DNA from 3 places in the Uliginosibacterium sangjuense genome. Region 1 is predicted to be linked to each of the others. Evidence: predicted binding sites of a transcription regulator. Region 1 holds the regulator's gene; each other region holds the start of a gene.
What was found. The regulator sigma-54, encoded in region 1, starts transcription at its own class of promoters, with help from an activator protein. The targets are predictions, from matches to a motif close to TGGCACGCTTNCTGCTNA.

Region 2: the regulator sigma-54 is predicted to act here: its motif matches at 1,355-1,372, upstream of NMB43_RS16250 (DUF3149 domain-containing protein).
Region 3: the regulator sigma-54 is predicted to act here: its motif matches at 1,400-1,417, upstream of NMB43_RS19840 (GTP cyclohydrolase II).

Annotation. Positions count from the first base shown of each region.
Region 1 is NZ_CP101132.1:4,016,105-4,019,376, reverse strand. It holds gene recX (recombination regulator RecX) at 1-257, shown strand, start outside; gene lptB (LPS export ABC transporter ATP-binding protein) at 244-966, shown strand; gene NMB43_RS18635 (RNA polymerase factor sigma-54) at 991-2,496, shown strand; gene hpf (ribosome hibernation-promoting factor, HPF/YfiA family) at 2,512-2,835, shown strand; gene ptsN (PTS IIA-like nitrogen regulatory protein PtsN) at 2,975-3,272, shown strand, end outside.
Region 2 is NZ_CP101132.1:3,536,648-3,539,919, reverse strand. It holds gene NMB43_RS16260 (NAD(P)/FAD-dependent oxidoreductase) at 1-816, shown strand, start outside; gene dksA (RNA polymerase-binding protein DksA) at 847-1,206, opposite strand; gene NMB43_RS16250 (DUF3149 domain-containing protein) at 1,573-1,716, shown strand; gene NMB43_RS16245 (4Fe-4S binding protein) at 1,770-2,972, opposite strand; gene NMB43_RS16240 (EF-hand domain-containing protein) at 3,057-3,272, opposite strand, start outside.
Region 3 is NZ_CP101132.1:4,288,731-4,292,002, forward strand. It holds gene NMB43_RS19835 (DUF1688 family protein) at 1-117, opposite strand, end outside; gene NMB43_RS19840 (GTP cyclohydrolase II) at 114-1,352, opposite strand; gene acuI (acrylyl-CoA reductase (NADPH)) at 1,876-2,859, shown strand; gene NMB43_RS19850 (cysteine hydrolase family protein) at 2,963-3,272, shown strand, end outside.

The DNA.
Region 1 (3,272 bases):
GCGAGCGTTTCGGCAGCGGACGCATCCGGCGCGAGCTGGCCGAGCGTGGCGTCAGCGCCGAGCTGGCCGGCGAGGCGCTGGCCGGTCTGGCAGGAGATGAATTGAGTCGTGCGCGTGGCGTGTGGGCGAAAAAGTTCACGCAGGCGCCGCAGGACGCGAAAGAATGGGCGAAGCAGGCACGCTTCCTGCAGTCGCGTGGTTTTTCGTCGGAAGTGATACGCAGGATTTTGAAAGAACCGTTCGATGAGTCTGCTTAGGGTGTCCGGCCTGCGCAAACGCTACAAAGCGCGCACGGTGGTCAAGGATGTGTCGTTCCAGGTCGGCAGCGGCGAGGTGGTCGGCCTGCTGGGGCCCAATGGCGCCGGCAAGACCACCTGCTTCTACATGATCGTCGGCCTGGTCCGCGCCGATGGCGGCAGCGTGCAACTGGACGCCACCGAGCTTGGGCACCTGCCGATCCACAAGCGTGCGCGCATGGGCTTGTCCTACCTGCCGCAAGAGAACTCGGTGTTCCGCAAGCTCACCGTGGCGGAGAACATCCTGGCCGTGCTGGAGCTGCAGAAGCTGCCCAAGGCGGTGATGCAGGAGCGCCTGGACGAGCTGCTCGATGAGCTGAACATCGGCCACCTGCGCGACACCCAGGCGATTGCGCTGTCGGGCGGCGAGCGTCGCCGCTGCGAGATCGCCCGTGCGCTCGCCACCCAACCCAAGCTGATCCTGCTCGATGAGCCCTTTGCCGGCGTCGACCCGATTGCCGTGCTGGAAATCCAGAAGATCATCAACTTCCTCAAACAGCGCGGTATCGGCGTGCTGATCACCGATCACAACGTGCGCGAGACGCTCGGCATCTGCGACCATGCCTTCATCATCAATGCCGGTGAGGTGCTGGCCGGTGGCAAGCCGAACGAGATTGTGCACAATGACCAGGTACGCCAGATCTACCTGGGCGAACATTTCCGTCTCTGAGCGCGCCTGGCTGCAACCCTGTCCATGAAGCCTTCCCTCCAGCTCCGCCTCTCGCAACAACTCGCGCTGACCCCTCAGCTGCAACAGTCCATCAAGCTGTTGCAGCTCTCCACGCTGGAGCTGAACCAGGAAATCGAGCGCATGCTGCTCGACAACCCGATGCTGGAGCGTGATGGGGCGGAGGATGAGGCGGGCGAAGTCGTGGCCGCCCCCGAGGTGACGACGACGGCGGAAGCCACCGAGGCGGACTACGCCTCGGCCGAACGCAAGGCCAACGGGGAGGAGGATTTTGAGCCGCCCTCCACGGTCGAGATGCCGGACACCATCAACGAGGCCTACGACTCGGCCTCCGACGACGACCTGGGCGAAGCCGCCGAATGGCGCAGCGAGGCCGGCAGCGGGCGTGGCAACGATGACGACGACGAGTCGGATTTCCAGGAATTCCAGGCCGCCACCACCAGCCTGCATGATCACCTCAGTGCGCAAGTCTCCCTGATGCCCTTGTCGGACCGTGATCGCGCCCTGGTGCGCTTCATGGTCGAAGCACTGGAGGACGATGGCTACCTGCAGCAGAGCTTCGAAGACCTGCTGCCCCTCATTCCCGAGGAGTGGGAGGTGGAGGTGGAAGAGCTGGGGATCGCCCTGCATCACGTGCAGAACCTGGACCCGGCCGGTGTCGGCGCGCGCAACCTGCAGGAATGTCTGACCCTTCAGCTACGCAATCTACCCGTCACGCCCAGCCGCGAGCTGGCGCTGGGCATCGTCGATGGACTCCTTGAGCAACTGGCCGCGCGCGACTTTCAGAAGATCAAGCGCCGCCTGGGCTGCAGCGACGACGCGCTGCGTGCCGCCCAGGAGCTCATCTGCAGTCTCAATCCGCGCCCAGGGGCCCAGTTCGCGGCGCTCGATGCACGCTACATCGTGCCCGACGTGATCGTGAAGAAGTATCGCGGCAACTGGACGGCCAGCCTCAATCCGGAGGCGATGCCGAAGCTCAGGATTCACCGTGTCTATGCCGATATACTCCATAACAACCGTGGTGCCAGTGCTTCGCTGTCCGCGCAGTTGCAGGAGGCGAAGTGGCTGATCAAGAACGTGCAGCAGCGTTTCGACACGATTCTGCGGGTCTCGCAAGCCATCGTCGATCGCCAACGCCAGTTCTTCGACTACGGTGAAGTCGCCATGCGACCACTGACCCTGAGGGAAATCGCGGAAGAACTCGAACTGCACGAATCCACCGTCTCACGCGTGACCACGCAGAAGTACATGGCGACGGCACGCGGCATTTTTGAACTGAAGTACTTCTTCGGCAGTCACGTATCCACCGATACAGGCGGTGCCTGCTCAGCCACGGCGATTCGCGCGCTGATTCGCCAGATGGTGGGCGGGGAGGATCCAAGGAAACCCTTGTCCGACGCCCGTATTGCCGAAGTGTTGGGCCAGCAGGGTATCGTGGTGGCGCGACGGACGATCGCCAAGTACCGTGAGTCGCTGAATATCCCGCCGGTCAGTCAGCGCAAGTCGATCTAACCAGAGGAGTACGGTATGAACCTCAACATCACGGGCCATCATGTCGAAGTGACCGCCGCCTTGCGCGAATACGTCACCAGCAAGCTCGATCGCGTGATCCGCCACTTCGATCACGTCACGGCGACGCATGTCATCCTCTCGGTGGAAAAGCTTCGGCAGAAGGCCGAAGTGACCCTGCATGTGCGGGGCAAGGACATCCATGTCGAATGCGACAATGACGACCTCTACGCGGCTATCGACGCCATGGTGGACAAGCTCGACCGCCAAGTCCTCAAGCACAAGGAAAAGACTGCTGACCATGGCCACGCCGGCATCAAGCAACAGGCGATCGGCTCGTAACACACTGCACACGGCGGTGCTGCACTCGGACATATAATCCTGTCGAACTGCAGCCGGATCTGCCGCCCCGAGGGCGGCAGATCCGCGCCGGCGAATTTCCAGTCGTGGCGGGCGCAGTCGGCCCGATGCCTACCCCAGCATGAACCTGATCTCTCGCATCCTGCCCTCCGCCAACATCCTGGTTGCCTGCACTGCTGGCGACAAGGCGGGTGTATTCCAGCAGGCCGGCGCCTTGTTCGAGGCCAGCCACAGCCTGTCGCGCAAGGTCGTGTTCGACGCCCTCATGCAACGCGAGAAGCTGGGCTCCACCGGGCTGGGCCAGGGCATCGCGATCCCGCACGGCCGCATCAAGGGGCTCAAGGAGGCCGTGGGGGCCTTCGTCCAACTGGCGCTGCCGATCGAATTCGACGCGCCGGACAATAAACCGGTCGATCTCG
Region 2 (3,272 bases), 480 kb from region 1:
GCCATGCCGGGGGCAAGCTGCTTTGGCCCGGCCTATGAGTTCGCCTTCATCGTTGACGCCGATCTGCGCAAGCGCAAGATCCGCCACAAGGTCCCCATGACCTTCGTGACCAGCGAGCCCTACATCGGGCACCTCGGACTGGGCGGCGTGGGTGATTCCAAGTCCATGCTGGAGAGCGAGTTCCGCAACCATGACATCAAGTGGGTGACGAATGCGCGGACCACACGTGTGGAGAACGGGAAGCTGTTCGCCACCGAGCTGGATATCCTGGGCAAGGAGATGCGAGAGCACGAGATTCCATTCCGCTTCTCGATGATGCTCCCGTCATTCCGTGGCGTCGGCCCGGTGGCCGCGGTCGAAGGGCTGTGCAATCCGCGCGGCTTTGTGCTGATCGATGAGCATCAGCGCAGCAAGGCCTACCGCAACATATTCTCGGCCGGTGTATGCGTGGCGATTCCGCCGGTCGAGGTGACCCCGGTGCCGACCGGGGCGCCCAAGACTGGCTACATGATCGAGACCATGGTGACTGCCATCGTGGAGAACATCGCGGCCGAGCTGGAAGGACGCGTGGGCGAGGCCAAGGGCACCTGGAACGCGATCTGCCTGGCCGACATGGGGGATTCGGGCGCGGCTTTCGTCGCCTTGCCGCAGATTCCGCCGCGCAACGTCAACTGGTTCCGCAAGGGCAAGTGGGTGCACCTGGCGAAAATCGCCTTCGAGAAGTACTTCCTGCACAAGATGCGCTCGGGCTCGTCCGAGCCGGTATATGAGAAGTACGTGCTCAAGGCGCTGGGCATCTTCCGCCTGCAGGACTGAGGCGGCCTTGCTGCCAGATGCGGGCGGCCCTCAACCGCCTTGCATCTTGCGTCGCTGCTCGTGGCGCTCCTGCGCCTCTACGCAGTAGGTGGCGGTCGGCCTGGCCAGCAGGCGGGCGATGCCGATCGGCTCGCCGGTGTCCTTGCACCAGCCGTATTCGCCCTCGTCGATGCGCGCAATGGCCTCGTCGATCTTGTGCAGCATCTTGCGTTCGCGGTCACGCACGCGCAGCTCGATCGTATGGTCTTCCTCCTGCGAGGCGCGGTCGTTGGGGTCGGCGGTGGCGGTGTCGTTCTGCAGTTCGTCGGTGGTGTTCTTCGCGGCAGCGAGCAACACGTCGCGCTCGTTGACGAGGCGGGCGCGGAAGAAGGCCAACTGACGCGGCGACATGTAGTCGTCGTCAGGGGCGGCAAGCAATTCTGCTTCCGTGAGGGGCGCATTGGCGCCGTTTTCTTGCTTTTTCACGGTCTTGTCTCCTGGCTGCACCGCGGCGCCGGAATGCGCCGCGTGTGCGGTGTGGCTGTCACGATACGCTGCTTGGGGCGGCTCGTGCTATTCCGCCGTCACCGGGCGGGCATTTTGCGCGCGTAGTGTTGCTTGGGTGTTGCTGTCCTCGCCCGTTCTGGCTGGGGGAAACCCTTGCCGGACAGAGCCGTCTGAGCAGCATCAAGAAGTCTTCACCCCGGGCTGGCAAGAATGCTTGCTGCATCCGCTGAAGGATGCTTGGCTCGCCGCCACTATTCCGGGAGAAACCTCATGCCGCTCGAAATGCTGTTCGGTACCGATATTGGCCTGTTGAGTCTGTTCACGATCTTGTTCGTGATCGGGATGGGCGGCTTCATCTGGCACTTCGTGCGCAAGAACATGCGCGAGGAAGAACAGCGGATGAGCCACCACTAAGCTCACCGGGCCCGCCGTGCCAAGCAGAAGCCCGCCGGTTGGCGGGCTTTTTTTCAGTGCGCGGGAGCTTTCAGTCGCGCGACCGCATCCCTGACGGTCTGGGTGTCGAAGCTTTCCTCGGTGGCACCGATCAGGGCGCGGATTTCCTTGCACTTGGTGCCGGGGGGTACGCGTGCCGGGTCTAGCTTCAGTTCGGCGTACAAGGCATCGAGCGGTAGCCCGAAGGTGTCTGCCACTTCGCGTAGCGTCATGAAGCCCTTGATGCCGGCGGGGTCCAGCACGCCGCCCTGGCTCACAGCCTCGGTCAGCGTGGCCGGCATGGTCTGCCAGTAGCCGGTGAGCTTGGCCGTGCCGATCACGCCGAAGAACAGCGCCAGGCCGAGCAGGCCCACGGTCAGCGGGCTGGCCTGCGCGCGCGCCACGCTGTTGTGCAGGAAGGTCTTGCCTTCATGCTCGGTGCCACGTTTGCCGGAGGGGCAGGTGGTGGTGCAGGAGAGGCAGGCGATGCACTCGGCGGAGTGGATCACTTCCTGACGCATCAGCGGGATGTTCACCGGACATTTCTGTTCGCACAGCGTGCAGTTGATGCAGGCACTGGTGTCGCGTCGGATGCGAAACGCGCCGAGTTTTGTGGTCAGCCCCAAGAAGGCGCCCAGCGGGCACAGGTACTTGCAGAACACGCGGTCATAGAACACCGAGCCGAGCAGGCTCAGCACGAGGATCGCGAAGCCGACCGCAAACTCGGCCCACACCTCGCTAAGCCCGGCTGGCAGGTGCGCATAGGCCGCCCAAGGGTCGTAGGGGCGGACCACCAGGGTCGCGGTTTTCCAGGTCAGGTACAGGCTGCCGAACAGCACGACGTACTTCAGATAGCGCAGTGGCTTGTCGATGGCCGGGGGTACGTTGAAGCTGCGTTTGCGGAACAGGCGCTGACCCAGCTTGCGTGCCAGTTCCTGCAGCGTGCCGAGGGCACAGATCCAGCCACAGAAATAGCGCCCGACCACCAGGGCCAGCACGATGACGCCCACCAGCAGCACGAGGTCGGAGTAGTACAGGCGTTGCAGGAAGCCCCCATCGGCAGCGAAGCGGTACAGGGCTTCCAGCCCACCGAAGGGGCAGAAGGCGTCGATCGGCGCTTCGCCCTTGGGGCCGCCGCCCAGCACCTGGTGGCGGATGGCGGCGGTGCTGACGAAGGCCAGGAAGCCCAGTTGTACCAGCAGGCGCAGTTGCGGCACGCGGGATGTGTTCTTGCTCATGGCCTGTCTCCTTGGCCTGTGCTTCCAGATAAGTAGAAAGCCGCGCGCCTCTCTATGGGTGGGAGAGGCGCGCGCAGCGCATGGTCAGAGCTTCAGGGCCGGACAATGGGCCTGCAGTTCCTGCGCGGACAGCTTGCCGTCATGGTCACCGTCGAGGCCATCGAAACCTTGTTGCAGGCGCGGCCCCATATGGAGTGCTTCGTCGCGACTGACGAAGCCGTCGTGATCGGCATCAGCCTGGGTGCAGCCCATACCAGCTCCCATTCCGGCGCCCATTCCCGCTCCCATCCCACGGCCGCC
Region 3 (3,272 bases), 270 kb from region 1:
GACCCAGCCCATCACCGCCGCACAGCGGGCACGCACCGCACGCGCCGACAGCAGGGCGCTGGCCGGATGATCTGGCGGCACCGGGGTATGCCAGCCGGTGGCAAGTGGCGCGTTCATTCGTGCAACCCCCGACCCTTGGCGATGGAGAGCTCGGTGATCTCCGGCACCTTGTCGGTGAAGTAGCCGGCCGCCTTCTTGGCATCCATCTCCACTTTGGCATCGGCCGGAATAAGCTCATCCGGAATCGGCACCCGCTCCACGACCTCGATGCCCTGTGCGGTCAGCGCGCCGTGCTTCATATTGCTCATCGAGGCCCAGCGGTCGATGCGAGTGATGCCCAGCCAGTGGAAGACGTCAGGCATCAATTCCTGGAAGCGCATGTCCTGCACGCCGGCCACGCACTCGGTGCGCTCGAAGTAGGTCTCGGCGCGGTCGCCGCCGACCTGGCGCTTGCGTGCGTTGTAGACGAGGAACTTGGTGACCTCGCCCAGCGCGCGCCCTTCCTTGCGGTTGTAGATGACGATGCCGACGCCGCCTTGCTGCGCCATCTCGATGCACACCTCGATGCCGTGCGCGAGGTAGGGCCGGCAGGTGCAGATGTCGGAGCCGAACACGTCGGAGCCGTTGCACTCGTCGTGCAGGCGGCAGGCGACTTTCGTCTCCGGTTTGCCGAGCTTGTCGATGTCGCCGAAGAAGTACAGCGTCATGCCGCCGATGGGCGGCAGGAAGACCTTGAGGTCAGGCCGCGTCACCAGCTCCGGGAACATGCCGCCGGTCTGCTCGAACAGCGCGCGGCGCAGCGCACTTTCCTTGATGCCGAAGCGCTCCGCCACGCCGGGCAGGTACCACACCGGCTCAATGGCTGCCTTGGTCACGCGCACGTCACCATTGGCTTCGAGGATGTCGCCGTCCGGTTTGAGTCGCCCGGCCGCGATGGCCGCCACCAGTTCCGGCATGTTGATGTGCGCCTTGGTGATCGCGATGGTGGGGCGCACGTCGATGCCCGCCGCAATCTGCCCGCCGAAGACCTCGGCCACCTTGTGGCCCCAGGGGTCCAGCGACACGATCTTGTGCGGGTCGCCCCATTGCGCGAAGGGGCCGATGGATTCGACCGGCGTGGTGTTGGTGAGGTCCGGCTTGTGGTCGCGCTGCAGATGGCCGGCCGCCACGGCCAGCGCGCGATACACCGAGTACGAGCCCGAGTGCGTGCCGATCACGTTGCGCAGCGCAGGCTGCGTGAGGCTTGCCACCAGCGGGCCGCGCTCGGCCGGGTCGGCCGCACCCCAGTGGACGGCGGGAATCAGGTTGCCCTTCCCGCTGCGCGGGTGGGAGGTCAGCACGATGTGGTCCATCTTCATCTCCGCAAAACCTGACCGATTGGTCAGCTTTCACCGACATAAAAGCCAGTTGCGTGCCAGCCCATGAAAGCCCCCCACCACCACCCACGCCGTCATTCCTGCAAAGGCAGGCATCCAGCGGCTCTGCGGCCATTCACCCCACCGCATAACACGGCCTGCATCCCATCGCCTTCGCCCATCCGGCATGCACCGACACAATGCCGCTTACGAGTGCTGCGTACGGATTTGGTGCCTGCGACAAGACCACAGCGGGCATGGCCAGAATGCCAAAGTCACGGGATGCCTGCCCCCGATCGGGTCGAGGGCAGGCTCTGCGCAGGAATGACGGAACCATTGCGGCGCCCCCGCCACCGTCGTCCCTGCGCAGGCAGGGACCCAACGACTTATCCACACTGGCCGGGCAGCGGCCCCTTCCTTGCGCCCGGACATAACGCATCCCGCTAGCATGCTGCTACGCTGAAACCGATCGCGCCGGCGCTGACCGGCTTTCCGCCATGACACAGAAAGGCAGCACAACATGTTCAAGGGCATCCTGATCGAGAAAGACGAGGCCGGGTATCGCGCGAGCCTGTGCGAGCTGGACGAAGCCAGCCTCCCCGAAGGCGACGTCACCGTGCGTATCCAGTACTCCACGCTGAACTACAAGGACGGCCTGGCCATCACCGGCAAGGGCCCGGTGGTGCGCAAGTTCCCGATGGTGCCCGGCGTGGACATGGCCGGCGTGGTGGAAGCGAGCAGCCACCCGGAGTGGAAAGCCGGCGACGCAGTGCTGCTCAATGGCTGGGGTGTGGGCGAAGTGCATTGGGGCACGCTGGCACAAAAGGCCCGCCTCAAAGGTGAGTGGTTGATCCCCTTGCCGCTGGCCTTCACCCCGCGCCAGGCCATGGAGATCGGCACCGCCGGCTACACCGCGATGCTGTGCGTGATGGCGCTGGAGCGCCACGGCGTGACGCCGGACAAGGGTGAGATCGCCGTCTCGGGTGCCGCCGGCGGGGTCGGCGGCGTGGCGGTCGCGCTGTTGTCCAAGCTGGGTTACACCGTGGTGGGCATCACCGGCCGTGCCGAGGAGGCCGATTACATCAAGGCGCTGGGCGCGGCCGAGGTACTGGACCGCGCCGCCTTCGCCAGCCCCGGCAAGCCGCTCGCCAAGGAACGCTGGGCCGGCGTGGTGGACGTGGTGGGCGGCCATGTGCTGGCCAACCTGTGCGCCAGCACGCGCTACGGCGGTGTGGTCACCGCCTGCGGTCTGGCCGGTGGCATGGATTTCCCGTCGACGGTGGCGCCCTTCATCCTGCGCAACATCACCCTGGCCGGCATCGACAGCGTGATGGCACCGCGCGAACTGCGCATCGAGGCCTGGCACCGCCTGGTGCGCGACCTCGATCTCGCGCGGCTGGGCAGCATCGCGCATGAGATCGGCCTGTCGGAGGCCATCGCCACCGCCCAGGTGTTGATGGAAGGCCGGCTGCGCGGGCGCGTGGTGGTGGACGTCAATCGCTGATCCCGGCCTAGCCCTGTGGCGCGACAGGGCCGCCCGGAGCAGGCTTCCGGAGTAGGATGACGTCACCGTCCGCCACGCTCCCTATCCGCCCTCCGCGCCCGTCATGCCCCGCCAGACCCTGCACCTGCTGATCATCGACCCGCAGAACGATTTCTGCGACCTGCCCGCCGACTACTGCCCGGAGATCGCCGGCCGGCGCTGTGCGCCCGCGCTGCCGGTGGGCGGCGCGCATGCCGACATGCTGCGCCTGGCCGAGGTAGTGCGCGAGGCCGGCAGCGGGCTCAGCGAGATCACCGTGACGCTGGACTCGCACCAGCACCTCGACATCGCCCACCCGGGTTTCTGGCAGCAAGGCGATGGCGCGCCGGTGGCGCCCTTCACCCAGATCAGCGCCGCCCAGTTGCGGACCGGCC